Regions from separate parts of the Streptomyces sp. NPDC001157 genome, predicted to be linked through region 2. Evidence: riboswitches for the same ligand, from Rfam matches in the RefSeq annotation. Region 2 holds a riboswitch; the other holds the start of a gene.

Region 1 (15,884 bases), on a different contig from region 2:
AACGGCGTCAGGGCGTCGTAGCGGAGGCACAGGACGGCCATGGTGGAGCCGACGATCGCTGGGACCGCGTACAGATCGCGGTCCCAGCGCAGCAGTGACGGCACCTCGTTGGCCAGGACGTCCCTGAGCACACCGCCCCCGACCGCGGTGGCGAGGCCGAGGGTCGCCGACTGGGTGAGGCCGAGCCCGTACTCGTACGCCTTGATCGTTCCAGCGACGCAGAACAGGCCGAGACCGGCCGCGTCGAAGACGTTGACGGCGACCTGGATGCGCTCGACGTGCGGGTGCAGGAAGACCACCATGAGGGCGGCGAGGAGCGGGGTGAGGAAGTAGCCCAGGTCCGTGAACGCGGCCGGGGGCACCGCCCCGATGATCAGGTCTCGGAACAGCCCTCCGCCCAGCGCGGTGACCTCGGCGAGCACGGCGATGCCGAAGACGTCGAAGTTCTTGCGGACGGCCAGCAGCGCGCCGGAGATGGCGAACACGAAGATGCCGACGAGGTCGAGCGTGTGCTGGACGGAGGGGCTGAACAGTTGCTGGAGCACCCCACATTCTTACTCGGGGGTCCGCACGGTCCTCACAGGGCCGGTTTGCCGGTGGTGTAGATCCACTTCTGGAACAGGTCGTCGAGGTTCTGCCCGGAGATCTTCTCGGCGAGCTTGATGAACTCCCCCGTGTTCGCGTTGCCGTAGCGGTGGATCCTCGTCCAGGTCGGCAGCAGCTCGAAGAACGCCTTGTCGCCGATGCGTTCGCGCAGCGCCTGGAGCGTCATGGCCCCGCGCTGGTAGACCGCGGAGGCGAACATGGTGTCGCGCTGCGGGTCGGCGACGGTGATCTGCCAGAAGGGGTTGTCGGCGGCGCGGCCGTTGTAGGCGGCCAGGAACGAGTCGTGGGCGCTGCGGGTGCCCTGGTGCTCGGCCCACAGCCACTGGGCGTAGGTGGCGAAGCCCTCGTTGAGCCAGATGTCCTTCCAGCGCTCGACCGAGACCGAGTCGCCGAACCACTGGTGGGCGAGCTCGTGCACGATCGTCGTCTCGTTGCGCACGGCCGAGTACGCCGGCTTGCTCTGCACCTCCAGCGAGAACCCGGCCTCGGGCATGTCGTCGACGATCGCGCCGGTCTCCTCGAAGGGGTACGGCCCGAAGACCTGCGACCAGTAGTCGGTGGCCGCCGCGGTGACGGCGTACACGTCGACGTTGTTGCTGTTCGCGAGCACCGGGTCGATGGCGACGTAGATCGGGATCCCGGAAGGGGTGGTGCCCGTCTTGACGTCGAACTTCCCGATGGTGGCGGTCGCGAGGTAGGTCGCCATGGGCTTGGACTCGCGCCAGTGGGTGTAGGTCGAGTCGCCCTTGTCGTACGTCGAGACGAGGCGGCCGTTGGAGACGCCGGTCAGACCCTTGGGCGCCTTGATACGGATGTCGTACGTGGCCTTGTCGTCCGGGTGGTCGCTGGACGGGAACCAAGTGGAGGCGGCGTTGGGTTCGCAGGCGACGAAGACGCCGTCGGCGGTCTTCATCCACCCGTACTTGGAGCCGAAGACGATCGGGCCGCTGAGGGGTTCGGGGACACCGCCGTAGGTGACGGTGACCGTGAAGGTGTGTCCCTTGGGGAGCACCCCCTTCGGCGTGATGTGCAGTTCGTCGCCGTCCCGGCTGAACTCGGCGCGTCTGCCGTTCACTTCGACCCGGGTGACCTCCAGCTTCTGCAGGTCCAGGTCGAAGGAGGAGAGGGTCTGGGTGGCGCGGGCGGTGAGCGTCGTACGGCCGTCGAGGCGGTCGGTGTCCGGGTTGTACGCCACGTCGAGGGCGTAGTGGCGGGCGTCGAAGCCGCCGTTGCCGAGGTTCGGGAAGTAGCTGTCGCCGATGCCTGGAGCGCCCGGGGTGGGGGCGGAGGAAGCGGCGATGACAAGGAAGGAGGCCGCCGCGGTCGCGACGGCCCCTAAGCGTGCCGAACGGGAGAGTGCCATGAGTAGCCCCTACGGTGCGTAGTCCGATCAGACGGATACGCCCGACTCTGCACTCTCCCACCCAGGCATGTACATGACTTTACCAAGTTGTCATGCACTACCGGGCAGTTGACTCCTGTCCGAGCCCGACGCGCCATCACCGCATTGCGGTTGGCCGGTTTTTTCGAGAGTCCGTCGAAGCGGGAGCCGGACCCCTTGAATGGGGAAATTCCATGCGCAAGAGAGCACTGCCGGCTGCGCTCCTGACGGCCGCGTCCGCGCCGGTCGTGGCCGGGGCGGCGCCGGCATCGGCCAGGCCGAGGCAGTGCCCGGTCTCAACATCGGCTCCCACAAGTACGGGAACCTGCAGTACGGCTCCAACGACTACAAGGTCGGCCGGCATTACTGGGAGACGAATTCCTGACCTGAAAAGGCGCGCCGACATACGAACGCCCCGGCAGTCCGAACGGACTGCCGGGGCGTTTCGCCCTGACGGATTTCGGTTTACTTGTCGCCGCCGGTTTCCGCATTCCCGGACTCGGCAGCGGGCTCCGTCTCCGCGGACTCCTCCGCTTCCGCGTCCGTGTCCGCTTCGGCCTCGGTCTCGGCGACCTCCGCCGCCACCGCCGCCGACGTCTCCGCCGACTCCGCGAGCACCTCGTCCGCGACCAGCTCGGCCGCCTCCTTGGCGACCGTCAGCAGGACGGTGTCCTGCGGGGCCTGGTCCTCGAAGTTCTCCGGGTGGTGGCAGGCGACCTGCTGGCCGGGCTTGAGCTCCACGAGCTTCGGCTCGGTCGTCTTGCAGATCTGTGTCGCCTTCCAGCACCGCGTGTGGAAACGGCAGCCGCTCGGCGGGGAGATCGGCGAGGGCACGTCTCCCTTGAGCAGGATGCGCTCGCTCTTGGCGTTCTTGCGCCGCGGGTCCGGGATCGGCACCGCGGACATCAGCGCCTTGGTGTACGGGTGCATCGGCGCCCGGTACAGCGAATCACGGTCGGCCAGCTCCACGATCTTGCCGAGGTACATCACCGCGATCCGGTCCGAGACGTGCCGGACGACGGAGAGGTCGTGCGCGATGATCACATACGTCAGGCCCAGCTCCTGCTGGAGGTCGTCGAGCAGGTTGACGACCTGCGCCTGGATCGACACGTCCAGCGCGGAGACCGGCTCGTCCGCCACGACCAGCTTCGGGTTCAGGGCGAGCGCGCGGGCGATGCCGATGCGCTGGCGCTGACCGCCGGAGAACTCGTGCGGATAGCGGTTGTAGTGCTCGGGGTTGAGACCGACCACCGACAGCAGCCGCTGGACCTCCTTCTTGATGCCGCCCTCGGGCTCGACACCCTGCAGCTTGAAGGGGGCGCCGACGATCGTGCCGATGGTGTGGCGCGGGTTCAGCGAGGAGTACGGGTCCTGGAAGATCATCTGCACGTCGCGGCGCAGCGGACGCATGCCGCTCACCCCGAGGTGCGTGATGTCCTTGCCCTCGAACTCGACCGTGCCGCCGGTCGGTTCGAGCAGCCGGGTGATCAGCCGGCCCATCGTCGACTTGCCGCAGCCGGACTCGCCCACGACGCCGAGGGTCTCGCCGGCCTTGACCTCGAAGTCGATGCCGTCGACCGCGTGCACGGCGCCGACCTGCCGCTGGAGCAGGCCCTTCTTGATCGGGAAGTGCTTCTGGAGCCCGGTCACCTTCAGCAGGGTCTCGCCGGGGGCGGCGTCCTTGGTGAGGGTGGCGCCGTCGCTCTGCGCGGGAAGGGTCACGGCTGTGTCCTTAGGGGTCTCGCTCACAGCTTCGGCGCAATCTCTTCGGTCCAGATACGCTCCCGCTGCTCCTGCGTCATGTGGCAGGCGGCCCAGTGCTGGCTGCCGACCTCGGTCAGCTCGGGGCGGACCGTGCGGGTGACGTTGTCCTTGGGGATGTCGGCGTACGGGCAGCGCGGGTTGAAGGCGCAGCCGGACGGGACGTTGATCAGGGAGGGCGGGGAGCCCTTGACCGGGATCAGGCGCTCCTGCTGCTCGCGGTCCAGGCGCGGCATCGAGCCGAGCAGGCCCCAGGTGTAGGGGTGGCGTGGCTCGTAGAACACCTTCTCCGCCGGACCGCGCTCGACGCAGCGGCCGCCGTACATCACCAGGATGTCGTCGGCGAGCTCGGCGACGACGCCCAGGTCGTGGGTGATGACGACGACCGCGGAGCCGAACTCCTTCTGCAGATCCCGGATCAGGTCGAGGATCTGCGCCTGGACGGTCACGTCCAGGGCGGTCGTCGGCTCGTCCGCGATGAGCAGCTCGGGGTTGTTGACCAGCGACATCGCGATCATCGCGCGCTGGCGCATACCGCCGGAGAACTCGTGCGGGTAGCTGTCCACCCGCTTGTCCGGCTGCGGGATGCCCACCCGGTCGAGCATCTCGACCGCGCGCTTCTTCGCGGTCTTCTTGTCGACGTCGTGGTGGATGCGGTACGCCTCCACGATCTGATGGCCGATCGTGTAGTACGGGTGCAGCGCGGACAGCGGATCCTGGAAGATCATCGCCATCTGGCGGCCACGCAGCTTGCGCACCTCGTCCGGGTCGGCGCTGAGCAGCTCGGTGCCGTCCAGCCAGATCTCACCGGAGATCTGCGCCTTGCGCTTGCCGTACTGTCCGGCCGTGTGCAGACCCATGATGCCGAGCGAGGTCACCGACTTGCCGGAGCCCGACTCGCCCACGATGCCGAGGGTCTTGCCCTTCTCCAGCTTGAAGGAGAGCCCGTCGACGGACTTGACCAGGCCGTCGTCGGTCGGGAAGTGCACCTTCAGGTCGCGCACTTCCAGGAAGGAGGTCGGGGCGGGCGAGGTGCTCGTGGGCTCGCCCACGGCCGCTCCGCTCTTGCTCAGTTCCGTCATGCGAGCCTCACTCGGGGGTCGATCACGGCGTACAGGACGTCCACCACGAGGTTGGCGATCAGCACCGCGAGAGAAGTGATCAGGGTGACGCCCAGAATGATGGGCAGGTCCTGGTTCTTGATGGCGGTCAGCACCGCCTGGCCGAGGCCCGGCAGGCTGAACGTCGTCTCGGTCAGGATCGCGCCGCCGATGAGGGCGCCGAGGTCCATGCCGAGCATGGTCAGGATGGGCGTCATCGTGGAGCGCATGGCGTGCTTGCCGATGACGACCTGTTCCTTGAGGCCCTTCGCGCGAGCCGTGCGGATGTAGTCCTCACCGAGGATCTCCAGCATGTTGGCGCGGGTGATCCGGGCGTACATCGCCGCGTAGAGGAACGCGAGGGTGATCCACGGCAGGAGCATGCTCTCGAACCAGCGGGCGGGGTCCTGGCTGAAGGGCACGTACTGAGCGTCGATCCAGTGCAGCCCGATGTCGAAGATCGCGACACTGAGCAGACCGGTGAAGTAGATGGGGAGGGAGACACCGCTGAGCGCGACGACCATCGCGCTGCGGTCCCACATGCTGCCCCGCTTCAGTGCGGCCAGCACACCCGCCGCGATACCGAAGACCAGCCACAGTACGGCGGCACCGAGCGCGAGACCCAGGGTCACCGGGAAGCGGTCGGTCAGCACCGGCCAGACGGCCTGCTCGCTGCGGAAGGAGTAGCCGAAGCACGGGGCCGAGCAGTGGGTGATGTCGCCGCCGGCCGCGTAGGTGCGGCCCACGAAGATGCCCTTGAAGAAGTGCCAGACCTGAATGAAGATCGGGTCGCTCAGACCCAGCTTCGTCCGCACCGCTTCCACCGCCGCGGGGTCGGCCTGCTTGCCCACGAAGCTCGTGGCGATGTCCACGCCCGCCCACTTGGGGACGAGGAAGAAGATGCTGAAGACCACCAGGATGATGACCACCAGCATCACTGCGGCGGCGAAGAGCCGCCTGAGGAGGTAAGCGAGCACAGCTAACGGCCCGCCGCGGGGCCGCGGGCCGCCGGAGGTCATCCGGGGCCCGCGGTCCCGCCGCGCCGGCCTTCACCTGCCTTTCGTGCCGTACGGCGGGTGTGCCGGGATTACTTCGAGGACTTCAGACCGATGTTGACGAAGTCGTAGTAGCCGCTGTACGCGTTCGTCGTGTACACGTTGCCGATCCGCGAGGAGCGCCAGTTCAGGAGCCGCTCGAAGGTGAAGGGCAGGTAGTACGCGCCGTCGCTCACCTTGTGGTTGATCTCCGTGGCGATCTGCGTCTTCTTCGCGTCGTTCAGTTCGGCGTTGTACTGGTCGAACAGACCGTCGATCGTCTTGTCCTTGATCAGAGCGTAGTTGTTGTTGCCGCTCTGCAGGATGTAGTGGCTGCTCCACAGCGGGATGCCGTAGCCCTGGACGGTCGGGAAGTCCGGGCCCCAGCCCATGATGATGATGCCGAGCTTCTTCTTGGCCACGTTCGACGGGGAGCCGATGATGCCGGCGCTCTGCGAGCCGTCGTACTGGTAGATGTCGGCCTGGATGCCGACCTTCTTCAGCGCCGCCTGCAGGGACGTGGCCGTGGCCACCTCCTGCGACTTGTTGTTGCGGACGGCGATGGTGGTCTTGAAGCCGTTCGGCTGACCGCAGGCCTTCAGCGCCTGCTTGGCCAGGTCGTCGTTGCCGGTCTTGTTGGCACCGGCGATCTTGTACGGGTCGTACTTCTGGCCCTCGCCACCGGGGATCGACGGCGGGAGCATGTTGGTGCCGATGTCACCACCGGCGATCGGGCCACCGCGGGCGGTCTGCAGCGACACGTGGTCGGCGGCGTAGATGACGGCCTTGCGGCAGTCGATGTTGTCGAACGGCTTGACGCTCTGCGGGAAGACCGCGTAGCGGATGAAGCCGGACACCGGGTTGTCCAGGTTGTCCTTGTGCTGCTTCAGGGCGATGGTGCGGCCCTGCGGGCCGAGGCCCGTCTGGCTGGCGTCGATGTCGTAGTCGCCGTTGATCAGGCGCTGGTCCATGTCGCTCTGGTTGGTGGAGATGTCCAGAGTGATCTTGTCCGGGTACGCCTTGCGGACCGGGTCCGAGGACGCCTTCCAGTTGGTGTTGCGCACCAGCACCAGCGACTTGCCCGGGGCGTACGACTGGAACTTGTACGGGCCGGAGGAGAACGGCTTCAGGCCGTACTTGGACTTGGTGTCCATGTCCTGGCGGACCGGCGAGGCCGTGACCATCGCCAGGACCTGCTTGAAGTCCGAGTTCGGCGTGGGCAGGTGGAAGACGATCGTCTTGGCGTCGGGCGTGTCGATCGCCTTCAGGCCGAGCTTGTCCTTCGAGGTGTCCTTGTACGGACCCTTGTAGGTGCCCTTGGGGTCGAGCATCTGCTGCAGGTAGATCGGGCCGCCGGACAGGACGTCCTGCGCCCAGACGCGCTCGATGCCGTACTTGATGTCCTGGGAGGTGATCGGCTTGCCGTCCTCCCACGTGATCCCGTCACGCAGGTGGAAGGTGTAGGTCTTGCCGTCGGTCGAGACCTGGCCCTCGTCCGTGGCGAGGTCGGGGGTGACCTCGGCGCCCTTGGCGCCCGGCTCGGTCTTGTAGGTGAGCAGCTGACGGCTGTAGTAGCGCGCGAAGTCCCACATGAAGCCGTAGTAACCACGCGTGGTGTCCCACGAGTCGGCGTCCTGCGCAGTGACGAACTTCAGCGTGCCGCCCTTCTTGACCTGATCGGCCTGGGCAACCTTGTTGTTCGCCGCGTCGAAGCCGGCCGCACCCGTCTTCGAACCGCCGCTGTCGCTGCCGCCGCCGCACGCCGCCATGGTCAGCATGCCGGCGACCGCGGCAGCAGCGGCCAACGCCTGCTTACGCCGCCCTGAGGTGCGTTGGGTAGTCACGATCTCGGATCCTCCGGTTTTGATGAGAGACCCCGTGGGAGTGCTCACGGGACGCTTGGGGTACGGCAGTTCAGCGCGATCCCTTCGGGTCCAGCGCGTCCCGCACGCCGTCGCCGAAGAGGTTGAAGGCCAGAACAGTGATGAAGATCGCCACGCCGGGGACGACCATGTACATGGGGTCCGAGTCGTAGTAGTCGATCGCAGTCGAGAGCATCTGCCCCCAGGAGGACGTGGGGGGCTTGACGCCCACGCCCAGGAAGCTGAGTGCCGCCTCGGTGAGGATGTTGGTGGGGATCATCATCGTCGTGTAGACGATGATCGGGGCGACGAGGTTGGGCAGCAGTTCCTTGAACAGGATGTAGAACCGCCCGGCACCCAGCGATCGGGCCGCCTCGACGTACTCGCGCTCGCGCAGCGAGAGGGTCTGGCCGCGCACCACGCGTCCGATGTAGGGCCAGCCGAAGAAGCCGATGACCAGGATCATCACGAACACGCGCACGCTGGAGCCGCTCAGGCCGAGCATCTCGTTCGGCATGACGGAGACCAGCGCGATGATGAAGAGCAGCTGCGGGAAGGCCAGCAGGCCGTCCATGACGCGGCTGATGACCGAGTCGACCCAGCCGCCGAAGAAGCCGGCCAGGATGCCGAGGATCGTGCCGAGCACCACGGCGACGATCGCGGACAGGAAGCCGACCAGGAGCGAGATCCGGGCGCCGTAGAGGATGCGCGCGAAGATGTCGCGGCCGTTGACCGGCTCGACGCCCAGCCAGTGATCGCCGCTGATGCCGCCCAGCGACCCCTTGGGGGTGCTGAACAGCGGGTCGATCAGGCTCTCGTGGTAGGCGTCGGGGTCCTGCCCGTAGAGGCCGGTGATCACCGGAGCGAGCAGCGCCAACACGACGAGTACGAGCACGACGATGCCGCCTGTGAGGGCGAGCTTGTCCCTCTTCAGGCGCTCCCAGGCGATCCGGCCCAGGGAACGCCCCTGTACGGCCTTGTCGCCGGCGCTGGCGACCGCCGCTTCTTCGGCCGCGCTCGGGGCCGCTTCTGCGGTCGGCTCGTGCAATGGTGCCGTCATCTGGCAGGGACCCCTCTCAACCGGCGGTAGCCGGCCCGCACTTTGCCGCGGTGGCGGCGTGATCAGTCCGTCGTACACGGGGGCGAACCCCTCTGGAGCGGGAGTCTTCAACGCTTTGGCGATCTGTTGCCAGACTTGGCGGTGAAAGGATGCGTAAACGTGATGCGGGCTGGAGGGTTCCGTTATCCGGACAGCGGGTAACGGCGGCCGGACGGGGATCATTTTGAACATTCCGCCCGGAACTGGATCTTCCGGCCCTATCTACGCGCGCAGACCGACTCCCGGCCCGGTACGAACCGGGCCTTCGTCTCAGTATCCGCCATGCGCCGGGGGGTAGCCGTACCCGGCCCCCGGGGCCTGGGCCGGAGCGGCCGCGTGAGCCTCGCGGTCGTAGAAGGGACGGGCGCTCGCGCGCATCCACAGCGCGACGGGGTCGTACTCGTCCGACATCGCCACCGTCGACACCGGCAGCCCGTCCGGGACGGCACCGATGGACTGCTGCATCATCGCCCGCACCGAGTCCACCGCGGGCGGGCTGGTGTCGTACACGTCCAGGCCGATGGCGAGGTACGGCGCCCCGAGCGCCGGCTGCACCCAGGCGCGGCGCAGCGAGCGGACGGCCGGGGTGCGGTGGGCGTTCTGTGCGAGCAGGGCGTAGAACTGCGGGATCTCGATCGCGGGCTCCGACATCCGCAGCGGGCCGGCGGCCTGGCGCTCCAGACCGGTGGCGATACGGCGCAGATCCAGCCAGGGGATGCCCACGCCGCCGCCCGGGGCGTGCGGATTGAGCCAGAGGCCGAAGTGGTCCGGGTAGAGGGTCCGGGCGACGTCCAGGCCGTCGACCACCTCGTACGATCTGTTCCAGCCGCTGGCGCTCAGCTCCTGCGCGGAGGTGACGCACGGGGCGTAGCCGTAGCCGTCGACCTCCATGTTTCCGTACTGGGCGTCCGGGGAGCCCGCCTGGCCGTGCCACAGGAGCATCCAGACCTGGCCGGAGCCGGGGGTCGCGAGTGCGCGGAGGAGTGCCTCATAGGCGTCGTAGCGCCCTGGCGTCACCTGGCGCAGCATGTTCTCGACCGTCCCGGTCGTGGTGCTGGCGCTCACGTGTGTGCCCCTTCTGGTGGTTGCCCCGCGTATGCCAACAGCTTAAGCGCCCGGGAGCTCGGGATTCGGTGGTCCGTTCCCCCTGGCAGCACTTACAGGTGATCCCTCGTATAGAAGGGCCGCACCTGTTCGCGCATCCACATCGCCACCGGGTCGTCCGTCACGTCCAGGAGGACCAGGTTGACCGGCCACTGGGTGGGGATCCTGGTGATGGCGCGGCTCAGGGCCTCCAGAGGGAGCGCTCTGATGTCACCCTCCCGCTGGGAGAGTTCGACGCCCACGAACATCACCGGGTCCGCCGTCTCGATGGCGGCGAGGCAGCGGCGGGCCGTGACGACCACGCCGGTTTCCGCGAACTCGGCGGACGCCGCGGCGAGGAAGTCGATCGGGTCGTCCTGCCAGTCCGGCTCGTAGAGCTTGACCCGGCCGCCGGAGGCGGGGCCGTCCAGCGGCGTGCGGCCCACGCGGCAGAGTTCGGCGACGGCGGGCGGCGGGAGCGGGATGCCGACCACACCGTCCGGGTTCACGGCGAGGCCGACCTGCGGGGGCAGTCCGCGGGCGAACTCGACGGCCGGGGTGACCGTGTACGACATGTGGTTGCCGACGACCTGACGGAACTGCTCCTCGGAGCTGAAGACCGGGACGTACGCCTGGCCGTCGATCTCCAGCGTGGGCACGTCGAGGGGGCCACTGTGCGGGCCGCCGCCGTTCGGCAGCGGCACCCAGAGGAAGCTGCGGCCGAGCACCTCCAGGATCCGGCCGCCCGCCGAGGGTATGCCGAGGGAGGCCGACAGCACCTCCTCCAGCTCGTTGCCGGGCCATCCGCCGTGCGGATGGGGGTGCGCCTGCATGGGAAAGTCCGCGGGAAGATCCGCTGGGAAGTCCATCTGTGTCCGACCGCCTGCTCAGAACCACTGCTGTGGCTGGAAAGGCTAGCGGGTGGCACGGACAAAGGGGTTGGTCCGTGCGTCAGCCCGCGAAATCGATCCTGCGCAGGACATCCGCCGCGTCCCGGTCCAGCAGCACCGCCGAGCCGACGCCCTCGGGCAGGTCGCCCCGCTCGACCGCGCGGATCAGCCGGGCCGCCGCCGTGCGGTGGCGCAGGAAGGCGTAGCGCGAGACGCCGCGGCCGCGCTCTCGCTGGCCCTCCAGGGCGGTGCCCGGCGTGACGTCGAGCAGCAGCAGATGCAGGGTGCCGCCGCGGCGGCGGGCCTCGCGCACCAGCCAGCCGCGCACCCAGGCCTGCGTACCGCAGTCGTGCACGACGGCCCCTGCGCCGCTGCGCAGGGCGCGGCGCAGTCCGGCGTAGTGGGCGAGGCGGACGAGGGGACGGTAGAGCGCGTAGGGCAGGAAGCGGGGCGTGCGGGCCTCCCAGCGGTCGCGGGCGTCCTGGGAGTCGATGCGGAGGCCGCGGACCGCGCGCTCCATCAGCGTGGACTTGCCGCTGCCGGGCAGGCCGGTGACCACCACGAGGTCACGGGGGCCGAAGAGCAGGGCGTGCGGGCTGTGCCCCGAGCGGTCGCGCAGATCGCGGACCACGGGTGCGGGTACGGGGCGGGCACCGCACACATCCCTGGCCGGGGCCGCGGGCTGCTTGGGCAGCGCGACGGCCGAGGTCGTGGCGTACACCGTGGTCCTGTTCACCGTGATCGTCCTTCCTGCGGGGTCAGGAAAGCTTCTCCCCACTGTTTGTAAAGGGAAGGTAATGCACGGCGTCTCGCGGTTGTGTTCGGTTCCGGCCACAGGCCAGTTACAAAAAGTGAGGTGCCGAACGAGGCGCCGGATGTGGCCCTGCCGCACGCGGACGAGGCGTGCAATGATGTGCGCGCCAACTGCATACCGGCCGTTTGAATCCGCGCGGGAGAGTCCCGGCAGCAGAGTCTGCTGGGCGCCGAAGGAGCAAGTCCCTCCCTTGAATCTCTCAGGCCCCGTTACCGCGCGGGCGAGGCACATCTGAAAAGCGGGCCGCCGTTCCCGGTGGTCCCACCCAAGGTGCAAGCCGTGCCGCATGCGGTCACGGCGAACCTCTCAGGTTCCGATGACAGATGGGGAGGAACGACCTCGCCCGTCATGCATTCCCCTTGGGAGACGACCGTCCGATGAGCAGCAACGCACCCCGTCACACCGCGCTCGATGCCCTGCATCGCTCGCTCGGTGCGACGATGACCGACTTCGCCGGCTGGGACATGCCCCTGCGCTACGGTTCCGAACGCGACGAGCACCTCGCCGTGCGGACGAAGGCCGGGCTCTTCGACCTCTCCCACATGGGCGAGATCACCGTCACCGGCCCGCAGGCAGCCGCCCTGCTCAACTACGCGCTGCTCGGCAACATCGCCTCCGTCGGCGTCGGCCGCGCCCGCTACACCATGATCTGCCGGGCCGACGGCGGCATCCTCGACGACCTGATCGTCTACCGGCTCGGCGAGACCGAGTACATGGTCGTCGCCAACGCCTCCAACGCCCAGGTGGTGCTGGACGCGCTGGTGGAGCGTTCGGCCGGCTTCGACGCCGAGGTGCGCGACGACCGGGACAACTACGCGCTGATCGCCGTGCAGGGCCCCGAGTCCCCCGGCATCCTGAAGTCGCTCACCGACGCCGACCTCGACGGCCTCAAGTACTACGCCGGCCTGCCCGGCACCGTCGCAGGCGTCCCCGCCCTCATCGCCCGCACCGGCTACACCGGCGAGGACGGCTTCGAGCTGTTCGTCGCCCCCGGTGACGCCGAGAAGCTGTGGCAGGCGCTGACCGAGGCGGGCGCGTCCGTCGGGCTGGTGCCCTGCGGGCTGTCCTGCCGGGACACGCTGCGCCTGGAGGCGGGCATGCCGCTGTACGGGCATGAACTGTCCACCTCGCTCACGCCGTTCGACGCCGGGCTCGGCCGGGTGGTGAAGTTCGAGAAGGAGGGCGACTTCGTGGGGCGCGAGGCGCTCCAGGAGGCGGCCGCCAGGGCTGCGGAGAACCCGCCGCGCGTCCTCGTGGGCCTGGTCGCCGAGGGCCGTCGGATCCCGCGCGCCGGGTACGCGGTCGTCGCGGGCGGCGAGGTGATCGGCGAGATCACCTCCGGCGCCCCCTCCCCCACGCTGGGCAAGCCGATCGCGATGGCGTACGTCGACGCGGCACACGCGGCGCCGGGCACCGAGGGAGTCGGCGTGGACATCCGGGGCAGCCACGAGCCGTACGAGGTCGTGGCGCTGCCGTTCTACAAGCGCCAGAAGTAGACACTGACCCAGACTGAGCGAGGGGGCTTTGTCCCCGGACGTGACCCCGCGCACATTTTCGCTGCTCACACGCGTTTTCAGCAGTCCCTCATTCATCAGCAATCCATCGCGTACAGGAGAATTCAGGTCATGAGCAACCCCCAGCAGCTGCGTTACAGCAAGGAGCACGAGTGGCTGTCGGCCGCCGAGGACGGCGTCTCGACGGTCGGCATCACGGAGTTCGCGGCCAACGCGCTCGGCGATGTCGTCTACGCCCAGCTTCCCGAGGTGGGCTCCGCCGTGACCGCGGGCGAGACCTGCGGCGAGCTGGAGTCGACCAAGTCGGTCAGCGACCTGTACTCCCCCGTCACCGGTGAGGTCACCGAGATCAACGAGGACGTGGTGAACGACCCGTCCCTGGTCAACTCGGCCCCCTTCGACGGCGGTTGGCTCTTCAAGGTCCGCGTCACGGAGGAGCCGGCCGACCTGCTCTCCGCCGACGAGTACACCGCCCAGAACGCCGGCTGAGGAGCCGTAGACGCATGTCCGTACTGAACACGCCCCTGCACGAGCTCGACCCGGACATCGCCGCCGCGGTCGACGCCGAGCTGCACCGTCAGCAGTCCACCCTCGAGATGATCGCGAGCGAGAACTTCGCGCCGGCCGCGGTCATGGAGGCGCAGGGCTCGGTGCTGACCAACAAGTACGCCGAGGGATATCCGGGCCGCCGCTACTACGGCGGCTGCGAGCACGTGGATGTCGCCGAGCAGATCGCCATCGACCGGCTCAAGGAGCTGTTCGGCGCCGAGTACGCCAACGTGCAGCCGCACTCCGGCGCCTCCGCCAACCAGGCCGCGCTGTTCGCACTGGCCCAGCCCGGCGACACCATCCTCGGCCTGGACCTCGCGCACGGCGGCCACCTCACCCACGGGATGCGGCTGAACTTCTCCGGCAAGCAGTTCAACGTGGTCGCCTACCACGTGGACGCGGCGACCGGCCTGGTCGACATGGCCGAACTGGAGAAGCTGGCCAAGGAGCACCGCCCCAAGGTGATCATCGCGGGCTGGTCGGCGTACCCGCGGCAGCTGGACTTCGCCGCCTTCCGGCGGATCGCCGACGAGGTCGGCGCCTACCTGTGGGTCGACATGGCGCACTTCGCGGGCCTGGTCGCGGCCGGGCTGCACCCCAACCCGGTCGAGCACGCCGACGTGGTCACCTCCACCACCCACAAGACCCTGGGCGGGCCGCGCGGCGGCATCATCCTGGCCCGCCAGGAGTTCGCCAAGAAGCTCAACTCCTCGGTCTTCCCCGGTTTCCAGGGCGGCCCGCTGGAGCATGTGATCGCGGCCAAGGCGGTGTCCTTCAAGGTCGCCGCGTCCGAGGAGTTCAAGGAGCGCCAGCGCCGCACCGTCGAGGGCGCCCGCATCCTGGCCGAGCGGCTGACCGCCGCGGACGCCCGCGCGGCCGGGGTGAACGTGCTGTCCGGCGGCACCGACGTGCACCTGATCCTGGTCGACCTGCGCGAGAGCGAGCTGGACGGGCAGCAGGCCGAGGACCGCCTCCACGAGGTCGGCATCACCGTCAACCGCAACGCCGTCCCCGACGACCCGCGCCCGCCGATGGTCACCTCCGGCCTGCGCATCGGCACCCCGGCCCTGGCCACCCGCGGCTTCACCGCCGAGGACTTCACCGAGGTCGCCGACGTCATCGCCGAGGCGCTCAAGCCGTCGTACGACACGGAAGCCCTCAAGGCCCGGGTCAAGGCCCTCGCCGACAAGCACCCGCTGTACCCCGGTCTGAACAAGTAGTTCCTTTTTGTGGGGTGTCCTGGACACTCGTAGGTGAGCGGGACACCCCACCCCTTTGTTCCACCCCGTTCTGAGGAGTCACCGTGGCCATCTCGGTCTTCGACCTGTTCTCGATCGGCATCGGCCCGTCCAGCTCCCACACGGTCGGCCCGATGCGCGCGGCACACATGTTCGCGCGACGCCTGCGCAACGAGGAGCTGCTGGGCTCCGTCGCGTCCATACGTTCCGAGCTGTACGGCTCCCTGGGCGCCACCGGCCACGGCCACGGCACCCCCAAGGCGGTGCTGCTCGGCCTGGAGGGCGCCTCGCCGCGCACGGTGGACGTGGAGACGGCGGACGAGAGGGTGGCGGCGATCAGGTCGTCCGGCCGGATCCGGCTCCTCGGCGAGCACGAGATCCCGTTCTCCTTCGACGACGACCTGAAACTGCACCGCCGCAAGGCCCTCCCGTACCACGCGAACGGCATGACCCTGTGGGCGTTCGACGCCTCGGGCGCGGAGCTGCTGTCGAAGACGTACTACTCGGTCGGCGGCGGCTTCGTCGTCGACGAGGACGCGGTCGGCCAGGACCGCATCAAGCTGGACGACACGGTGCTCAAGTACCCCTTCCGGACGGGCGACGAGCTGCTGCGCCTGACGAAGGAGACGGGCCTGTCCATCTCCGCCCTGATGCTGGAGAACGAGCGGGCCTGGCGCACCGAGGACGAGATCCGCTCGGGGCTCCTCGACATCTGGCGGGTCATGCAGGCGTGCGTGTCCCGCGGCATGTCCCGCGAGGGCATCCTGCCCGGCGGTCTGAAGGTGCGGCGCCGGGCCGCGGTCTCCGCCCGCCAACTCCGCGCCGAGGGCGACCCGTTGGCGCACGCCATGGAGTGGATCACGCTCTACGCGATGGCGGTGAACGAGGAGAACGCGGCGGGCGGGCGCGTCGTCACCGCCCCCACGAACGGCGCCGCGGGCATCATCCCGGCC
Region 2 (15,884 bases):
CGTGCTCGACGACGCAGGCATCGCGATCCCGGATGAGCAGGAGGACGAGGTGGAGAAGTTCCGCGAGTTCCTCGACCAGATCTCGCCGGAGGACTTCGGGACAAGCAGTCAGTGAGGCGTGGTCGGCCCGGCGGAGTCGGACTCCGCGGCGGGCCGGTTCGCCGCCGGTCACGGCTCAAATGCCGGCAAGTGCCAACGGCGAGTGAGAGCGTCCTGCGGCCCCATCCGAGCGCATTCGGCTAGCCTTTCCCCGCGGTGGGGTGCGGGAAACCACTCTTAGGGTGATTATCACTCGGCGTGCCGAGTGTGGCGATCGTTGACGCACCCCTGGTGACTGCCTACCGTCGAGATGGCAGGTCAAGGACGGAGGTCGGCGTGAGAAGCAGCGGCGACGGTACGGCTGGGGGTGGCCCCGGACGCAGTCTCGGGGAGAGCGGTCCGTACCCTCCCCCAAGCTCTCAACTTCGTTCGAGTTGGGGGGACCCCCATTCCGGCAGCGCGGCCGATCACGCTCCGCAGCGACCGGCGGCCGTGCCGAGCAGCGGAGGGGCGGCGTCCATGGCGTCCGAGCAGATCGGCTATCGCGGTCCGACGGCCTGCGCGGCCGCGGGCATCACCTACCGGCAACTGGACTACTGGGCCCGTACCGGGCTCGTCGAGCCGAGCGTGCGGCCCGCCCACGGGTCGGGCACGCAGCGGCTCTACAGCTTCCGGGACGTCGTCGTCCTGAAGATCGTCAAGCGGTTCCTGGACACCGGGGTGTCGCTGCAGAACATCCGTACCGCGGTGGTGCACCTGCGTGAGCGGGGCTTCCGGGACCTGGAGCGCATGACGCTGATGAGCGACGGCGCCACGGTCTACGAGTGCACCTCGCCCGACGAGGTCCATGCGCTGCTCCAGGGGGGGCAGGGGATCTTCGGGATCGCCGTCGGTGTGGTGTGGCGGGACGTCGACAGCGCGCTCTCGCAGCTGCACGGCGAGCGGATCGACACCGGCGAGACCCTCGTCGGGCACAACCCGGCGGACGAGCTGGCGCGACGGCGGAACCGGGCGGTCTGACCGCATCTGCTGCGGCTTCGCAGGGCGCTTCGGCGGCCGTAGGAGGTCGTAGGACGGCATTGTCAGTGGCGTAGGGCAGCATCGGAGATGTGAGAAACGCGCCCACGATCCTGCATCTCGACATGGATGCCTTCTACGCCTCGGCGGAGCAGGCATCCAAGCCGAGTCTGCGCGGGAAAGCCGTGATCGTGGGTGGGCTCGGGCCGCGCGGGGTCGTCGCCACCGCTTCGTACGAGGCGCGGGTCTTCGGGGTGCGGTCGGCGATGCCGATGGCGCAGGCGCGACGGCTGGCACCGAACGCCGCGTATCTGGTGCCGCGCTTCGCGTTCTACCGGTCGATCAGCGAGCAGGTCATGGGGCTGCTGCACTCGCTGTCGCCGCTGGTGGAGCCGCTGAGCCTGGACGAGGCCTTCGTGGACCTGGAGGCCGGAGAGGCGGCCTGGGACGCGGCGTCGGCGCGGCTGGTGGGGGAGAAGCTGCGCGCCGACATACGGGCGGATACGGGGCTCACCGGGTCCGTGGGCCTTGCCGCCTGCAAGATGCTCGCGAAGATCGCCTCCGAGGAGGCCAAACCGAACGGGCTGGTGCTTGTCGAGCCCGGTACCGAGCGGGCCAAGCTCGGACCGATGTCGGTGCGGATGCTGCCAGGGGTGGGGCCTGCCACGGGGGACCATCTGCGGCGGGCCGGAATCACCACGGTCGACGAGATCGCCGAGGCCGGTGAGGACGAGCTCGTCCGGCTGCTGGGCAAGGCCCATGGGCACGCGTTGTACGCCATGGCACTGGCGCACGACGACCGGCCCGTGGTGGCCGAGCGTGAGGCCAAGTCGGTGTCGGTCGAGGACACGTACGACGTGGACATTCACGACCGGGTGAGGGTGGGGCTGGAGGTGCAGCGGCTGGCGGACCGGTGTGTGCGGCGGCTGCGTGGTGCGGGCCTTTCAGGCCGGACCATCGTGCTGAAGGTGCGGCGCTACGACTTCTCGACGCTGACTCGTTCCGAGACACTGCGCGGGCCCACGGATGACCCGGCGGTGGTACGGGAGGCTGCCGCCCGGCTGCTGGATTCGGTGGACACGACGGGGGGTGTGCGGCTGCTGGGGGTCGGGGTGAGCGGGCTGGCCGACTACACGCAGGAGGATCTGTTCGCGCAGGCCGCGGGGGACGGCGTGGATCATTCGGCGGACGAGGCGGACGAGGAGCCCGTCGAGGAGCAGCAGGTGGTCGTCGAGCGGCGGTGGCCCGCGGGGCACGATGTGCGGCATGCCGAGTTCGGGCACGGGTGGGTGCAGGGAAGCGGGCTCGGGCGGGTGACCGTGCGGTTCGAGACGCCGGACTCGGGACCGGGGCGGGTGCGGACGTTTCGCACCGATGACCCTCAGCTGGAGCCGGCGGACCCGTTGCCGTTGGTGACGGGGAGACCCGGGGCCTCCGTGCAGGGAGTCGGTGCCTGACCGGGGGATGGTGCCGGTCCGCGCGGGGGGCCGCGCGCGGTGCGAGGGGTCGGGCTAGGCGTCCGCGTCCTCCGTACCCGCGAGCTTGCCGAAGTCGTGATCCGGGAAGGAGGAAGGAGCGGCGATGTCCAGACCGTAGTGGTGGTAGAGCTGGAGTTCCTGTTCGGGGGACAGGTGGCGGCCGACGCCGAAGTCGGGGGCATCCTTGATGAGGGACCGGTCGTAGGGGACGCGGAGGGTGCCCTCGATCAGTTCGCTGGGTTCCAGGGGGACGAAGGCGTCCCGGGAGAACAGGCCGGTGCGTATGGCCGCCCACTCCGGCACGCCGGTCGCGTCGTCGAGGTAGACCTCGTCGATGGTGCCGAGCTTGGTGCCGTTGCGGTCGAACGCCTTGCGGCCGATCAGGTTGCGCGGATCGATGTCGGTCTGCACGGGCCCTCCACTTGGTCGCAACTCATCCGTAAGCACTACAAAAGAGCACATTGGTGATGGCGGCCACTCGAAGGATCCACTGTTGCGCTCGCTGGTAGGCTGACAACGGCTGCTGACCCCGTGCGGGAGAGTCCTCCAGACATCATCGGAGGCGCCGAAGGAGCAAATCCTCCCCGGAATCTCTCAGGCACACGTACCGCGCGGACGAGGTCACTCTGGAAAGCAGGGCGGGTGTCGACGGCTTCCGCTCTCACCGACGGTGAAAGCCGGGCGCCCTCGGGTGATCCGGTGAAGCTCTCAGGTTGAGATGACAGAGGGGGAGGCCGTCCGGGCACCCGCGCCGTGGTGCCCCTCGCAGGTCGTGTCAGACCAGGAGGCCTCCGCAATGACCGCCCATCGCATTCCGCTCTCCGAGCTCGAACAGGGCATCCCGTTCGAGCAGCGCCACATAGGGCCTGATCATGAGGCACGGGCCAAGATGCTCGCGCACGTCGGATACGGCTCGCTGGACGAGCTGACCGCCGCCGCGGTGCCGGATGTGATCAAGAACTCGGATGCGCTGGAGCTGCCGGGCGCGCGTACCGAGGCCGAGGTGCTGGCCGAGCTGAGGTCGCTCGCCGACCGGAACCAGGTGCTCGACTCCATGATCGGACTCGGGTACTACGGCACCTTCACTCCGCCCGTCATCCTGCGCAACGTGATGGAGAATCCCGCCTGGTACACGGCCTACACGCCCTACCAGCCCGAGATCTCGCAGGGGCGGCTCGAGGCCCTGCTCAACTTCCAGACCATGGTCGCCGACCTGACCGGGCTGCCCACCTCCGGTGCCTCGCTGCTCGACGAGGGGACGGCCGCAGCCGAGGCCATGGCGCTGTCCCGGCGCATGGGCAGGAACAAGAAGGGCCTGTTCCTGATCGACGCGGACGTGCTGCCGCAGACCATCGCCGTGATCGAGACGCGTGCCGAGCCGACGGGTGTGGAGGTCGTGGTCGCCGACCTGAGCGACGGCATTCCGGCCGAGGTCGCCGGGCGTGAGATCAACGGCGTGCTCGTCCAGTACCCCGGCGCCTCCGGCGTCGTGCGCGACATCAAGCCGCTCATCGACCAGGCGCACGAGCTCGGTGCGCTGGTCACCGTCGCCGCCGATCTGCTGGCGCTGACGCTGCTGAAGTCGCCCGGGGAGCTCGGCGCGGACATCGCGGTAGGGACCACGCAGCGCTTCGGTGTGCCGATGGGCTTCGGCGGGCCGCACGCCGGCTACATGGCCGTGCACGAGAAGTTCGCGCGCAGCCTGCCCGGCCGGCTGGTGGGTGTGTCCGTGGACGCGGACGGGCACCAGGCGTACCGCCTCGCGCTGCAGACCCGTGAGCAGCACATCCGGCGGGAGAAGGCCACCAGCAACATCTGCACCGCCCAGGTGCTGCTCGCCGTCATGGCGGGGATGTACGCCGTGTACCACGGGCCGGAGGGGCTCAAGGCGATCGCGCGGCGCACCCACCGGTACGCCACGATCCTTGCCGCGGGCCTTCAGGCCGGTGGTGTCGAGGTCGTGCACGGTTCCTACTTCGACACGCTCACCGTGCGGGTGCCGGGCCGCGGCGCCGAGGTGGTGGCCGCCGCGCGGGAGAACGGCGTCAACCTTCACCTCGTCGACGCCGACCACGTGTCGATCGCCTGCGACGAGACCACCGCGCGGGCCCAACTGAGCGCCGTGTGGACCGCGTTCGGGGTCGAGGGCGACATCGAGGCGCTGGACGCGGCGACCGCGGACTCCCTGCCCGCCGGTCTGCTGCGCACCGACGACTACCTGACCCACCCGGTCTTCCAGCAGCACCGCTCCGAGACCGCGATGCTCCGCTACCTGCGCAGGCTCGCCGACCGCGACTACGCACTCGACCGCGGCATGATCCCGCTGGGCTCCTGCACCATGAAGCTCAACGCGACCACCGAGATGGAGCCGGTCACCTGGCCCGAGTTCGGGCAGCTGCACCCCTTCGCACCCGCCGAGCAGGCGCAGGGCTACCTCACGCTCATCCGTGAGCTGGAGGAGCGGCTCGCCGAGGTCACCGGGTACGACAAGGTGTCCCTGCAGCCCAACGCCGGATCGCAGGGCGAGCTGGCCGGACTGCTCGCCGTACGCGGATATCACCGGGCCAACGGGGACGAGCAGCGGACCGTGTGTCTGATTCCGTCGTCCGCGCACGGTACGAACGCCGCCAGCGCCGTGATGGCCGGGATGAAGGTCGTCGTCGTGAAGACCGCCGAGGACGGCGAGATCGACGTCGAGGACCTGCGGGCGAAGATCGAGCAGTACCGCCACGAGCTGGCGGTGCTGATGATCACGTACCCCTCCACGCACGGTGTCTTCGAGGAGCATGTCGCCGACATCTGCGCGCAGGTGCACGAGGCCGGCGGGCAGGTGTACGTCGACGGCGCCAACCTCAACGCCCTTGTGGGGCTTGCCAAGCCGGGGCACTTCGGCGGTGACGTCTCGCACCTCAACCTGCACAAGACCTTCTGCATCCCGCACGGTGGCGGCGGTCCGGGCGTCGGACCCGTCGGTGTGCGGGCGCACCTTGCGCCGTACCTGCCGAACCACCCGATGCAGCCGGCGGCCGGCCCCGAGACGGGCGTCGGGCCGATCTCTGCGGCTCCCTGGGGTTCCGCGGGTATCCTGCCGATCTCGTGGGCGTACGTGCGGCTCATGGGCGGCGAGGGGCTGAAGCGGGCCACGCAGGTGGCTGTGCTGAGCGCCAACTACATCGCCAAGCGGCTGGAGCCGCACTACCCGGTGCTCTACACCGGTCCGGGCGGGCTGGTCGCGCACGAGTGCATCATCGATCTGCGGCCGCTGACCAAGGCGACCGGGGTGAGCGTCGACGACGTGGCCAAGCGGCTCATCGACTACGGCTTCCACGCGCCGACGATGTCGTTCCCGGTGGCCGGCACGCTGATGATCGAGCCGACCGAGTCCGAGGACCTGATCGAGCTGGACCGGTTCTGCGAGGCGATGATCGCCATCCGTGCGGAGATCGAGAAGGTCGGGGCGGGCGAGTGGCCGGCCGAGGACAACCCGCTCCGGGGGGCGCCGCACACCGCCGCCGCGCTCGGCGGGGAATGGGAGCACGCGTACTCGCGTGAGGAGGCCGTCTTCCCTGCCGGGGTGTCGGCCGCCGACAAGTACTGGCCGCCGGTGCGCCGGATCGACCAGGCCTTCGGCGACCGGAACCTGGTGTGCTCGTGCCCGCCGCTGGACGCGTACGACGACTGAGGCAGCGGTCGTGGAGGAGGGCCCCGCTTCGGCGGGGCCCTTTCCCGTTATGCCGTCGCGAGTGAGATCTCCGTCGACTTGATCAGGGCCACGACGGGTGTGCCGGTGGTCAGGGCGAGGTCCGTGACGGCGTCCTTGGTGATCGCGGAGGTCAGTTCGCCGCCGTCGACGGCGACCTTCACGGAGGCCATCGCGCCGCCGGTGGTCACGTCGGTGACCCTGCCCGGCAACTGGTTGCGGATGGACAGGCCCTCGACCGGGGCTGTGGCCAGGGAGACCTCCGTCGACTTCACCAGGGCGCGTACGGCGGTGCCCGCGGCGAGGCCGAGTTCCTCGGCGGACTCGCGCGTGATCGCCGCGGTGAGGTCCTGGCCGCCGGTGAGGCGGACCTTGACGGTGGCCATGGCCTCGCCAGGAGTGATGGCGGTGACCGTGCCGGGGATCTGGTTGCGGATGCTCAGGCTCATGGGGCTCACCGTAGTCCTACGGGGGCGTTATGCCGGGTGCGCGTGTGTATGCGTCGCTTTGAGCACTACTGGTCTCCAGGTCGGCCCCCTCGCAGCGCCAGGGGCGGGCGGGGCCGGTGGCCAGGGCGCGGGACTCGGACGGTGTACGGGGCAACTCGTCGTCCGGGTGGAGGTGGCCGGCGGTGAGGGAGTGGTCTGTGGGTCAGGTGCGGTCGATGTGCACGTTGGTCGACTTCACCCGGGCGGTGGCCTCCATGCCGACCTCGAGGCCGAGTTCCTCCACGGCCTCGCGGGTCAGCAGTGAGACCAGGCGGTGCGGGCCGGCCTGGATCTCGACCTGGGCCGCCACGTCACCGAGCTTGATCGCGGTGACGATGCCGGGGAAGGCGTTGCGGACCGAGGTGTAGGAGGTCTCCTCCTCGGTGCCGCCCGCCTTGGCGAGTTCGACGGAGAAGGCGGCCAGGTCCCGGCCGTCGATGAGTCGTCGGCCGCCCTCGTCGCGATGGGTCGCGACCCGGCCGGCGTCCGCCCAGCGGCGTGCGGTGTCCGGGCTCACGCCGAGCAGCCGTGCCGCCTGGCCGATTGTGTAGCTCTGCATGCGGTCACGATAGGGCCGGGAACGGGCCGTGGCGGACGTGGGGTTGAGCGTGGGGTTGAGTGTTGGGTGTAACGCGATATAGCGTTAGTTTGATGTCGGGGATTCGGGGTGTGGGTATGTCGGCTGAGCTGTCACGCAGTGGCGGGGCGTCGCTCGATCTGAGGGCCTCGCACGCGGACCGGGACCAGGTCGTGGAGGTGTTGCGTGTCGCGGCCGGGGACGGTCGGCTGACCGCGGAGGAGCTGGACGAGCGGGTGGAGGCGGCGTTGACCGCCCGCACGTTGGGCGAACTGGCGGTTCTGACGGTGGACCTGCCGGAATCGGCCTCGGAGGTCGCAGGCAAGGACATCGACCGCATCGAGCAACGCGGCGCCTCCACCCGGCGCGGTGACGGCTGGACAGTGCCGCGGCGGCTGGAGATCGACTCGGAGTGGGGCGAGGTGACGCTCGACTTCACCGATGCGGTGATCACCCACGACACCCTGCACATCGAGGTGGACCTGCGTGGAGGCGCGCTGAAGCTGCTGATCCGGCCGGGCATCGTGGTGGACACGGACTCGCTGATGCTCGACTACGGGGGCGTCAAGAACCGTTCGGCGGCCGCCCCGGGGGTGCCCGTGGAACTGCGCATCGCGATTCACGGCCGTATGAACTTCGGTCAAGTGGTGGTGCGTCCGCAGCGGCGCGGGTTCCTCAGGAGAGCCCCGAGGCCCTGAGCACCGCCTGGGCTGTCTCGTCGTCGATGCGGTGGCCGAGCGCCCGTAGGACGTCCGTGCCCTGGCGCAGGGTGCCGCGTTCCAGGGAGCGGTGCATGCCCGTGTCCAGTTCGTGCCACACCAGCGGGTCGGCGATCAGGACACGGGGGTCGAGTTCCAGGCGGTGGCCGTCGGCGTCGCGCAGGACCAGGTGCGAGGAGGCGCCACTGAACTGCCTCACGGCGACCAGGGCGTCCGTACGGATGGCGCGCCGGCGGCCGAGCCCGCGTACCGCCAGCCAGCCCGGGCCCGCCGTGACCCGGGGCGGGAGAAGGACGGCGAAGACGGCCGCCGACAGCGTGAGCCACAGCAGGGCGCGCAGTGGGGTGAGGGTCTCGGCGTCCCAGTCGACCAGCATCGTCATGGCGCAGAAGACGAGGGCGCAGCACGCGGCGAGTCGGGCGCTGCCACGCCAGTGGCGGTCTCCGGCAGGGTTCGGCGGTCCAACCCGTCGCATGAGGCGAAGGTAGGCCGACGGGGGCGGTTGGGCGCGGCCGCTGACGGCGTTCTTACGCCGTGGGGCCGGATCTTGACGGGATCCTGACGGTGGTGGGCTCCGGGTGTGCCGATGTGCGGCTCCGCGCCCCTCGGGGCCCGGCCGGTGTTCAGCCCGTGTGGACGCGTGGCCTGCGGGCGCGGTCCGGTTCTGCCTCGCGCAGGACCTCTCGGGTGACCGGGGCGACCTCGCCCTGGCCGAAGAGGAAGAAGCGCAGGAAGTTGGCGAAGGGGCTGCCCTCGGTCCACTCGAAGTAGATGTGCGGGGTGCAGTTCGTGGTGTCTCGGACATGCAGGAGCAGAGCGGCCAACGCGTTCGGGATGGACGAGGACTCCAGGGTCAGCACCCGGTAGCGGTTGTGGAGGACCTCGCCGCGGACCGTCAGGCCGGCCTCGAACTCCGAGGGGTCGACGACCGTGACCTCGACGAAGACGAAGTCCTCGCCGGGGATGTCGTTGTCGTTCTGGATCTGCTCGATCTTGTCGCGGTACTCGGCCTTGTCGCGCCGGTCGGGCTCGTTGGCGATGAACCGTATCTTGCGGCTGGACATGTCCCGGATGAAACGTTCCGCCATGTCGTCCAAGGTCACGCTGGTCACGCGGAGCTCGAAGGCGCGGGCGAGGCGGGACAGCAGGGAGACCAGGATGATGCCGGCGATGAAGCAGGCGCCGATCTTGACGCCGTCGGGGCGCTCGATGACGTTGGCGACGGTGACGTAGAGCAGGACCGCCGAGACGGTGGCGAAGGCGACGGTCCAGTTGCGCTGCCGGGCGCGGTGGGCCGCGATGGTCACCGCGATGGCCGCGGAGGACATCAGGACCAGGACGCCGGTGGCGTAGGCGCCGCCCTGGGCGTCGACGTCGGCGTCGAAGATCCAGGTGACCAGGAAGCCGATCAGGGTGAAGACGATCACCATCGGGCGTACGGCGCGGGCCCAGTGCGGGGCCATGCCGTAGCGGGGCAGATAGCGGGGCATCAGGTTGAGCAGGCCCGCCATGGCGGAGGCGCCGGCGAACCACAGGATGGCGATGGTCGAGATGTCGTAGACCGTGCCGAAGGCGTTGCCCAGGTACTCGTGGGCCAGGTAGGCGAGGGCGCGCCCGTTGGCCTGGCCGCCGGACTTGAACTCCTTCGCCGGGATCAGCACCGTGGTGATGAAGCTGGTCAGGATCAGGAACACGCTCATGATCAGGGCGGCGGCCGTGAGGAGCTTCTTGGTGTCCCTGATGCGGCCCTGCGGGTTGTCCTCCGTGTCGCCCGGGTCGCCCTGGACGTGCGGCATGACGGCGACGCCGGTCTCGAAGCCGGAGAGGCCGAGCGCGAGCTTGGGGAAGACCAGCAGGGCGACGCCGATCATGGCGAACACGTTGCCGTGCTCGGCGGTCAGTGCGCTGGTCCAGTCGGTGACCACGTGGCCCGCGGTGATCACATGCCAGAGGCCGACGGCCACGACGACCACGTTGAGCCCGAGATAGGCGACCACCAGGGCGACGGCGACGCCGATCGCCTCCAGGAAGCCCTTGAGGAACACCGCGCCGAGCAGGGCCACCAGGATCAGCGTGATCAGCATTTCCTTGCCGTGCAGGACGCTGGTCAGGTGCGGGTTCTCGACGAGGTGGGTCGAGGCGTCGGCGGCCGACAGGGTGATGGTGATCAGGAAGTCGGTGGCGGCGAAGCCGAGCAGGGTCAGGACGAACAGCTTGCCCTTCCAGAAGGACAGCAGTCGCTCCAGCATCGCGATGGAGCCCTCGCCGTGCGGGCTCTCCTCGGCCACCCGGCGGTAGACCGGCAGCGCGCCGGCGAGCGTCACGATCACGAGGACGATGGTCGCGATCGGCGAGAGCAGGCCGGCCGCCAGAGCCGCGATGCCCGGCTGGTAGCCCAGGGTGGAGAAGTAGTCGACGCCGGTCAGGCACATCACGCGGTACCAGCGCTGCCCCTTGTGCGGGGCCTCCGGCTGGGCGTGCGGCGCCTGCTGGACACCCTTGCCCATGTCGGACAGGCCCTCCAGCATCCAGGAACGCAGGCGGCTGGGCGCAGGGTGTTCGGTCGTGGCCATCGGCGTGCTCCTGATGTGCGGCTCAGCGTGTGGGTTCCGGCCATCACGCGGACGGCGGCACCAGCGTAAGCGGAGAGTGACGCCGGGGCCCACGGATGAGGGGGCGGACGGCGTCAAGCTTCCGTTAAGACTCGCTGCTCGGCTGGATCGGCGCCCAGGAAGGATGCTTCTGGAATGGTTGGTGATGCTTTGGGCTGTCTGGAGGAGGGAGGCCCGGTGGTCCGGGCCGGACACCCAGCGTCATGGCATCCGGTTCCCAAGCCAGGGGGCCGTGCTGGGCGCCCGGCTGCTGTGCTCGTCCGCGAGCCACCTGCGCGGCGCCTACGACGTCGTCCTGCCAAGTCGAGCCGTGGGCGTACGGGCAACGGGCACCACCTCGGGTGCTTCATGCAGGCCCCGGGCCTGGGCAGGGTGCCACCGCGGCAGGCACGCCTGGTCGCTGACGCGGGCAGTGGCGCCAGGCTCGCAGGGGCCGGGGCGGCGGGCTCATTGGCATGTTCTTGACGGATTCTTGGATCATGTGGGGCCCCCGGCCGGAACAGCCCCCGTAAGCCCCGTCGTTCAGCCTGATGTGACGTCAACTCTCCCCACCAGCCCAGATCCCGGCCCGAGATCGCAGCACATGGTGATCTGCGGCGACGACGGACTCGCGCACCGGCTGGCCGTCGAACTGGACGCCGTGTGCGGCGAGATCGTCACCGTCGTGCTGCCGCACGCGAGCGACGAGCGCGGCGCGGAGATCGCCGCGCTGCACGACGACCCGGACTCCCCGGTCGAGCTGCACATCTCCGCCCGACCCGACGAGCGGGCCCTGCGGGCGGCGGGCGTCGAACGGGCCGCCGCGCTCGCCCTGACCTACCGGGACGACCAGGTCAACATGACCGCGGCGCTGCTCGCGCGGACCGTCAACCCGTCGGTGCGGCTGGTCGTCCGCATGTTCAACCGTGAACGCGGCCACCACCTGGAACGGCTGCTGGACCGGGCGGCGGGGCTGTGCGACGGCCTCGTCCAGGACACCTCCACCACGGTGCTCTCCGACGCCGACACCGCCGTACCGGAACTCGTGGCAGCGGCGGCCGTGGGCCACGGGCACACCCTCCAGGTCGAGGGCAAGGTCTTCCGCGGCGTCGTACGGCCCGCGGGAGCCCCGTCGAACACCACCGATCTGGCCACCCTTGCCGTCCTGTCCGGCGCCCACGAGGACGACCCTGCCAGCCAGGACAGCCCCGAGACGCCCGGCGAGGAGGGCACCCAGCTGCTGCCCGACACCCGGACCGCCTACCACCGGCAGTTCACGCACGGTCGGCTGATGCTGGAGGAGGTCACGCATCTCGCCGCCGAGACGGCCGCCCGCGCCCGCCGCTTCCACCCCCGCCGATGGCTGCGCGCACGCCTCACCCACCTGCCGTGGAAGGTCTTCCTCTCCCATCAACTCGCCGCCGTCTACGGCGCGTTGGCGGCGGTCGTCCTGGCGCTCGCGACCGCCACCGCGCTCTTCGCGGACGAGCACCCGTGGTGGAAGAACTTCTACCTGCCGCTGCTGGACATCTTCACCATGGGCGACCCGGCCACCGAGGAGTCGGTCGCCCGTCGCATACTGCAACTGCTCGCCGGCTTCGTCGGGTTGGCGGTCCTCCCGCTCGTCGTCGCCGCCACCATGAACGCCACCGAGGCCTTCCGCACCGCCTCGGCGAGCCATCCGCCCGAGGACGATGTCAGCGGGCACATCGTCCTGGTCGGCCTGGGCATGGTCGGCACCCGGGTGCTGGCCCGGCTGCGCGCCACCGACCACCAGGTGGTGGCCATCGAACGCGACCCGCACGCCCGCGGCGTCGCCCTCGCCCGCCAGCTCGGCGTACCGCTGATCCTGGAGGACGCCACGGCTCCCGGCGTTCTCGAACTGGCCCGTATCAGGCAGAGCGGCTCGCTGCTCGTCCTGACTCGCGACGACGGCCAGAACCTCGACATCGTCATGGCCGTCCGGGAGACGAACCCCGCGCTTCGGGTGGTGACGCGGCTGTACGACGACGCCTTCGCGGCCACCCTCCAGCGCACCCTGCGCGCCTCCTACCCGGACGCACTGACCCGCAGCAGAAGCGTTTCCGCCCTGGCCGCTCCCTCGTTCGCCGCCGCGATGATGGGCCGCCATGTGCTGGGGGTGATGCCGGTGGAGCGGGGCTCGCTGCTGTTCACCTGCGTGGACGTGGCCGGGCATCCCGAGCTGGAGGGGCGCTCCGTGCGCGAGGCCTTCCGGGCGAACGAGTGGCGGGTCCTGGCCGTCGGGACCGCCACCGGCCCGCTGCCCGTGTCGGCGGCCGTGGACGGCCTGCCCGGACTGCCTCCCGGACGGACGGGCTTCGACTGGCGTCCGGTGCAGGGGAGGATCCTGCGGGCGGGCGACCGCGTGGTCCTCGCGACGACGCGGCGCGGCCTGGACATCCTGATGACGGGCGTGCCGCCGCATCCGGCGGACCGGCGGCGGTGACTGCGGGCAAGCGCTGCGCGGGATGCGCGGCGATGTGTCGTAGGTCCACTGCGGCTCCGCCGCCCGGCAGCGGACTCTGCCCGGCCCGCTCAGGGGAGCTTCACCTCAGATCGGAGACCCTGAACACCGTCTCGGCCGTCTCGCGCTCCACCCGCTGCGAGACCCGGTCCAGCGCGGTGCTCCCGCACAACAGGGTGCTCAGGGCCGGCGACTTCCGGGCGTCCTCGTGCAACCGGTGCCAGAGGTCGGGATTGTGGACGAGAACGGCGGGGTCGAGTTCGACGCGCTCACCGAAGGCGTCCCGGAGCACCAGACGCTGGGTGACTCCGTCGAGGGAGCGCACCGAGACCAGCAGGTCGGTGCGGACCTTGCGGGTGCGCAGCAGGCGGCGCGAGGTCAGCCACCCCTCACCGGCGCGGATCCGGTCGGGGCAGAGCAGGAGGAAGAGCAGTACGGCGAGCGCGCACCACAGCGCCCCGCGCCACAGGGACAGGGTGTCCGCAGCCCAGTCGATCAGGAACAGCAGGCCGAGGAGCGCGGTCGCACAGCGGATTGCGCCGATCAGATCCCGTGCCCAGCGGCGATCGTGGACCGTCGGGCCGCATTCCGGTTCTCCGGCGCCGGATCCGTGTCGTCGCGCGTCGTCGCGGTGTCCCATACGGCAGACGGTAAGAGACCCTGTGACATGGGGGAATGGGCCTTGACGGGACCCATACGGCCCCGTGGTCCTGCTTGACGGCTCCGCAACCATGTCCGTACTGACCACCGAGCCGGGCGTGCTCTCGCTGGATGCGATGACGTCGGTGGCGTACAGGCCCGAGGTGATCGTGCTGGTGCTACACGGTCGAGCCCTCCGAGGTCCCCGTCGACGCGGACACGTCCTCCGGTTCCGGCCTGGACCCGGACATGTCTCCCCAGTACGCCGACATCCAGGTGCACCGGGTCGTCGAGCGCAACGGCCTGTCCGTCGTCCGGGTGGAGAAGCTCGGCAAGGGTCACACGAGGGGCGCACCCTCGGCTCCATGGGCGAGGGCCGGAGCCATCCGGATCCGAAGGCTCCCGCCGCCGTTCGCCGGCGGGTCGAGGAGGTCCAGCGGCCCCCGAGGTGATCCTGGTGGAGACCGACGACGCGGCAAGCCCCGCCCCCACGACGACATCCTTCGTCGAACAGGCCGAATGTTTCGGCCAGCAGCACCCCGATCGACGGGGCCTCCGCCCGCCTGATCCTTCGAGTCGACGTGTCTCCGGAATGCACCGGAAACTCTCGGCTCTTCCTGTGCCTGCGTCAACGCTGGGGGGCCTCGTGGAAGTTGGACGCAGATTCACCGCGTACAAGGGGTTGCCACGGTTTGGGAGCTGTCTCTAGGGTGCGGCAACAACGCAGCTTTCTGGATCATCTCCGAAACTTTCGGTCCCAGCGGACGGTCGTGGACGCGCCGTCCCTACCCAAGGAGCGCATGATGGGCGATCGGGCACTGTCCCGCCGCGGCTTCCTGGCGGCCTCCGCCGCGGCCGGTCTGGGCATGACGGCACTGAGCGGATGCGGCGGAGACTCGGACGGAGGGTCGTCGGACGGGACGACCACCGTCGAGTGGTGGAACATCTCCACCACCGAGCCCGCGAAAACCGTATGGGCCGGTCTGGCCAAGAAGTTCGAGGCTCAGAACCCCAAGGTGAAGCTGAAGATCGTCCAGCTCGAGAACGACGCCTACAAGGCGAAGATGACGGCGCTGACCGCCTCCGGCAAGCTCCCCGACATCTTCCACACCTGGGGCGGCGGCGTCCTCAAGCAGCAGATCGACGCGGGGATGGTCGAGGACCTCACCGACCGGACCAAGCCGTGGGCGGGCCAACTGCTGCCGGCCTCGACGAAGGCGTACATCTTCGACGACAAGACGTACGCCATTCCGTTCGACATCGGCATGATCGGCTTCTGGTACAACAAGGCCCTGTTCAAGCAGGCCGGCATCGCCGCGCCCCCGACCACCTGGAGCGGCTTCCTCGACGCCGTGCGCAAGCTGAAGGCCAGGAACATCACCCCCATCGCCCTCGCCGGCAAGGAGAAGTGGCCCGGCATGTACTACTGGGCCTACCTCTCCATGCGCACCGCGGGCCTCGACGCCCTCCAGAAGGCCAGCGACGACAAGGACTTCACCGGCGCTGGATTCGTCGAGGCCGGACAGCACCTCAAGGACCTCGTCCAACTCCAGCCGTTCCAGAAGGGATTCCTCGGCGCCGCCTACTCCACACCCAGCGGCCAGGCCGCGACCGTCGGCAACGGCAAGGCGGCCATGGAGCTCATGGGCCAGTGGGCCCCGCAGGTGGAGGCGGACCAGGGCAAGGGGCTCGGCGCGAACCTCGGCTTCTTCCCGTTCCCGGCGGTCGAGGGCGGAAAGGGCGCCATCACGGAGGTGTTCGGCGGGGGCGGCGGGCATGCCCTGCGCAAGGGCGCCCCGCAGGCGGCCGTCGACTTCCTGAAGTTCTTCGCCTCTGAGACCACCGATCGGGAACTCGTCAAGAAGACCGGGGCCATTCCCGTGGCCCCCGGTGCCGAGAGCGCCCTCAGCGACCCGAACCTCAAGGCCGTAGAAGCCCAGTTGAAGGGCTCCACCGGCTTCCAGCTCTACCTCGACCAGGCGTACGCACCGGCCGTCGGGCAGGAGATCAACGACAGCGTCGCCGCGCTCATCGCAGGGTCCAAGTCCCCCGAGCAGGTCACGCAGTCGGTCACGAAGACCGCGAAGGAAGAGCAGTAGCCGCCGATGACCTCCACGTCCTCCACGTTCCTTCCGGACAAGCGGAGCGGCC

What was found. Region 2 has a riboswitch for glycine ahead of gcvP (aminomethyl-transferring glycine dehydrogenase). Riboswitches for the same ligand answer to the same signal wherever they lie in the genome.
Region 1: it holds a riboswitch for glycine, as region 2 does, so the genes downstream of both, gcvT (glycine cleavage system aminomethyltransferase GcvT) here and gcvP (aminomethyl-transferring glycine dehydrogenase) in region 2, are expected to answer to the same signal.

Annotation. Positions count from the first base shown of each region.
Region 1 is NZ_JBSFJW010000061.1:1-15,884, reverse strand. It holds gene ACWDAG_RS45745 (trimeric intracellular cation channel family protein) at 1-545, opposite strand, end outside; gene ACWDAG_RS45740 (M1 family metallopeptidase) at 578-1,969, opposite strand; gene ACWDAG_RS45735 (hypothetical protein) at 2,169-2,372, shown strand; gene ACWDAG_RS45730 (ABC transporter ATP-binding protein) at 2,453-3,709, opposite strand; gene ACWDAG_RS45725 (ABC transporter ATP-binding protein) at 3,733-4,830, opposite strand; gene ACWDAG_RS45720 (ABC transporter permease) at 4,827-5,825, opposite strand; gene ACWDAG_RS45715 (ABC transporter substrate-binding protein) at 5,936-7,726, opposite strand; gene ACWDAG_RS45710 (ABC transporter permease) at 7,797-8,804, opposite strand; gene ACWDAG_RS45705 (enhanced serine sensitivity protein SseB C-terminal domain-containing protein) at 9,114-9,908, opposite strand; gene ACWDAG_RS45700 (enhanced serine sensitivity protein SseB) at 10,001-10,795, opposite strand; gene ACWDAG_RS45695 (AAA family ATPase) at 10,878-11,558, opposite strand; glycine riboswitch at 11,757-11,855, shown strand; glycine riboswitch at 11,856-11,963, shown strand; gene gcvT (glycine cleavage system aminomethyltransferase GcvT) at 12,008-13,126, shown strand; gene gcvH (glycine cleavage system protein GcvH) at 13,256-13,633, shown strand; gene glyA (serine hydroxymethyltransferase) at 13,648-14,913, shown strand; partial or broken gene ACWDAG_RS45675 (L-serine ammonia-lyase) at 14,997-15,884, shown strand.
Region 2 is NZ_JBSFJW010000028.1:7,800-23,683, forward strand. It holds gene ACWDAG_RS34945 (bifunctional nuclease family protein) at 1-115, shown strand, start outside; gene ACWDAG_RS34950 (MerR family transcriptional regulator) at 376-1,059, shown strand; gene ACWDAG_RS34955 (DNA polymerase IV) at 1,149-2,513, shown strand; gene ACWDAG_RS34960 (PRC-barrel domain-containing protein) at 2,568-2,945, opposite strand; glycine riboswitch at 3,059-3,154, shown strand; gene gcvP (aminomethyl-transferring glycine dehydrogenase) at 3,331-6,216, shown strand; gene ACWDAG_RS34970 (TOBE domain-containing protein) at 6,264-6,683, opposite strand; gene ACWDAG_RS34975 (TOBE domain-containing protein) at 6,886-7,281, opposite strand; gene ACWDAG_RS34980 (DUF1707 SHOCT-like domain-containing protein) at 7,398-7,997, shown strand; gene ACWDAG_RS34985 (hypothetical protein) at 7,975-8,493, opposite strand; gene ACWDAG_RS34990 (APC family permease) at 8,642-10,591, opposite strand; gene ACWDAG_RS34995 (NAD-binding protein) at 11,214-13,076, shown strand; gene ACWDAG_RS35000 (hypothetical protein) at 13,177-13,734, opposite strand; partial or broken gene ACWDAG_RS35005 (potassium-transporting ATPase subunit C) at 13,914-14,185, shown strand; gene ACWDAG_RS35010 (extracellular solute-binding protein) at 14,537-15,832, shown strand; gene ACWDAG_RS35015 (carbohydrate ABC transporter permease) at 15,839-15,884, shown strand, end outside.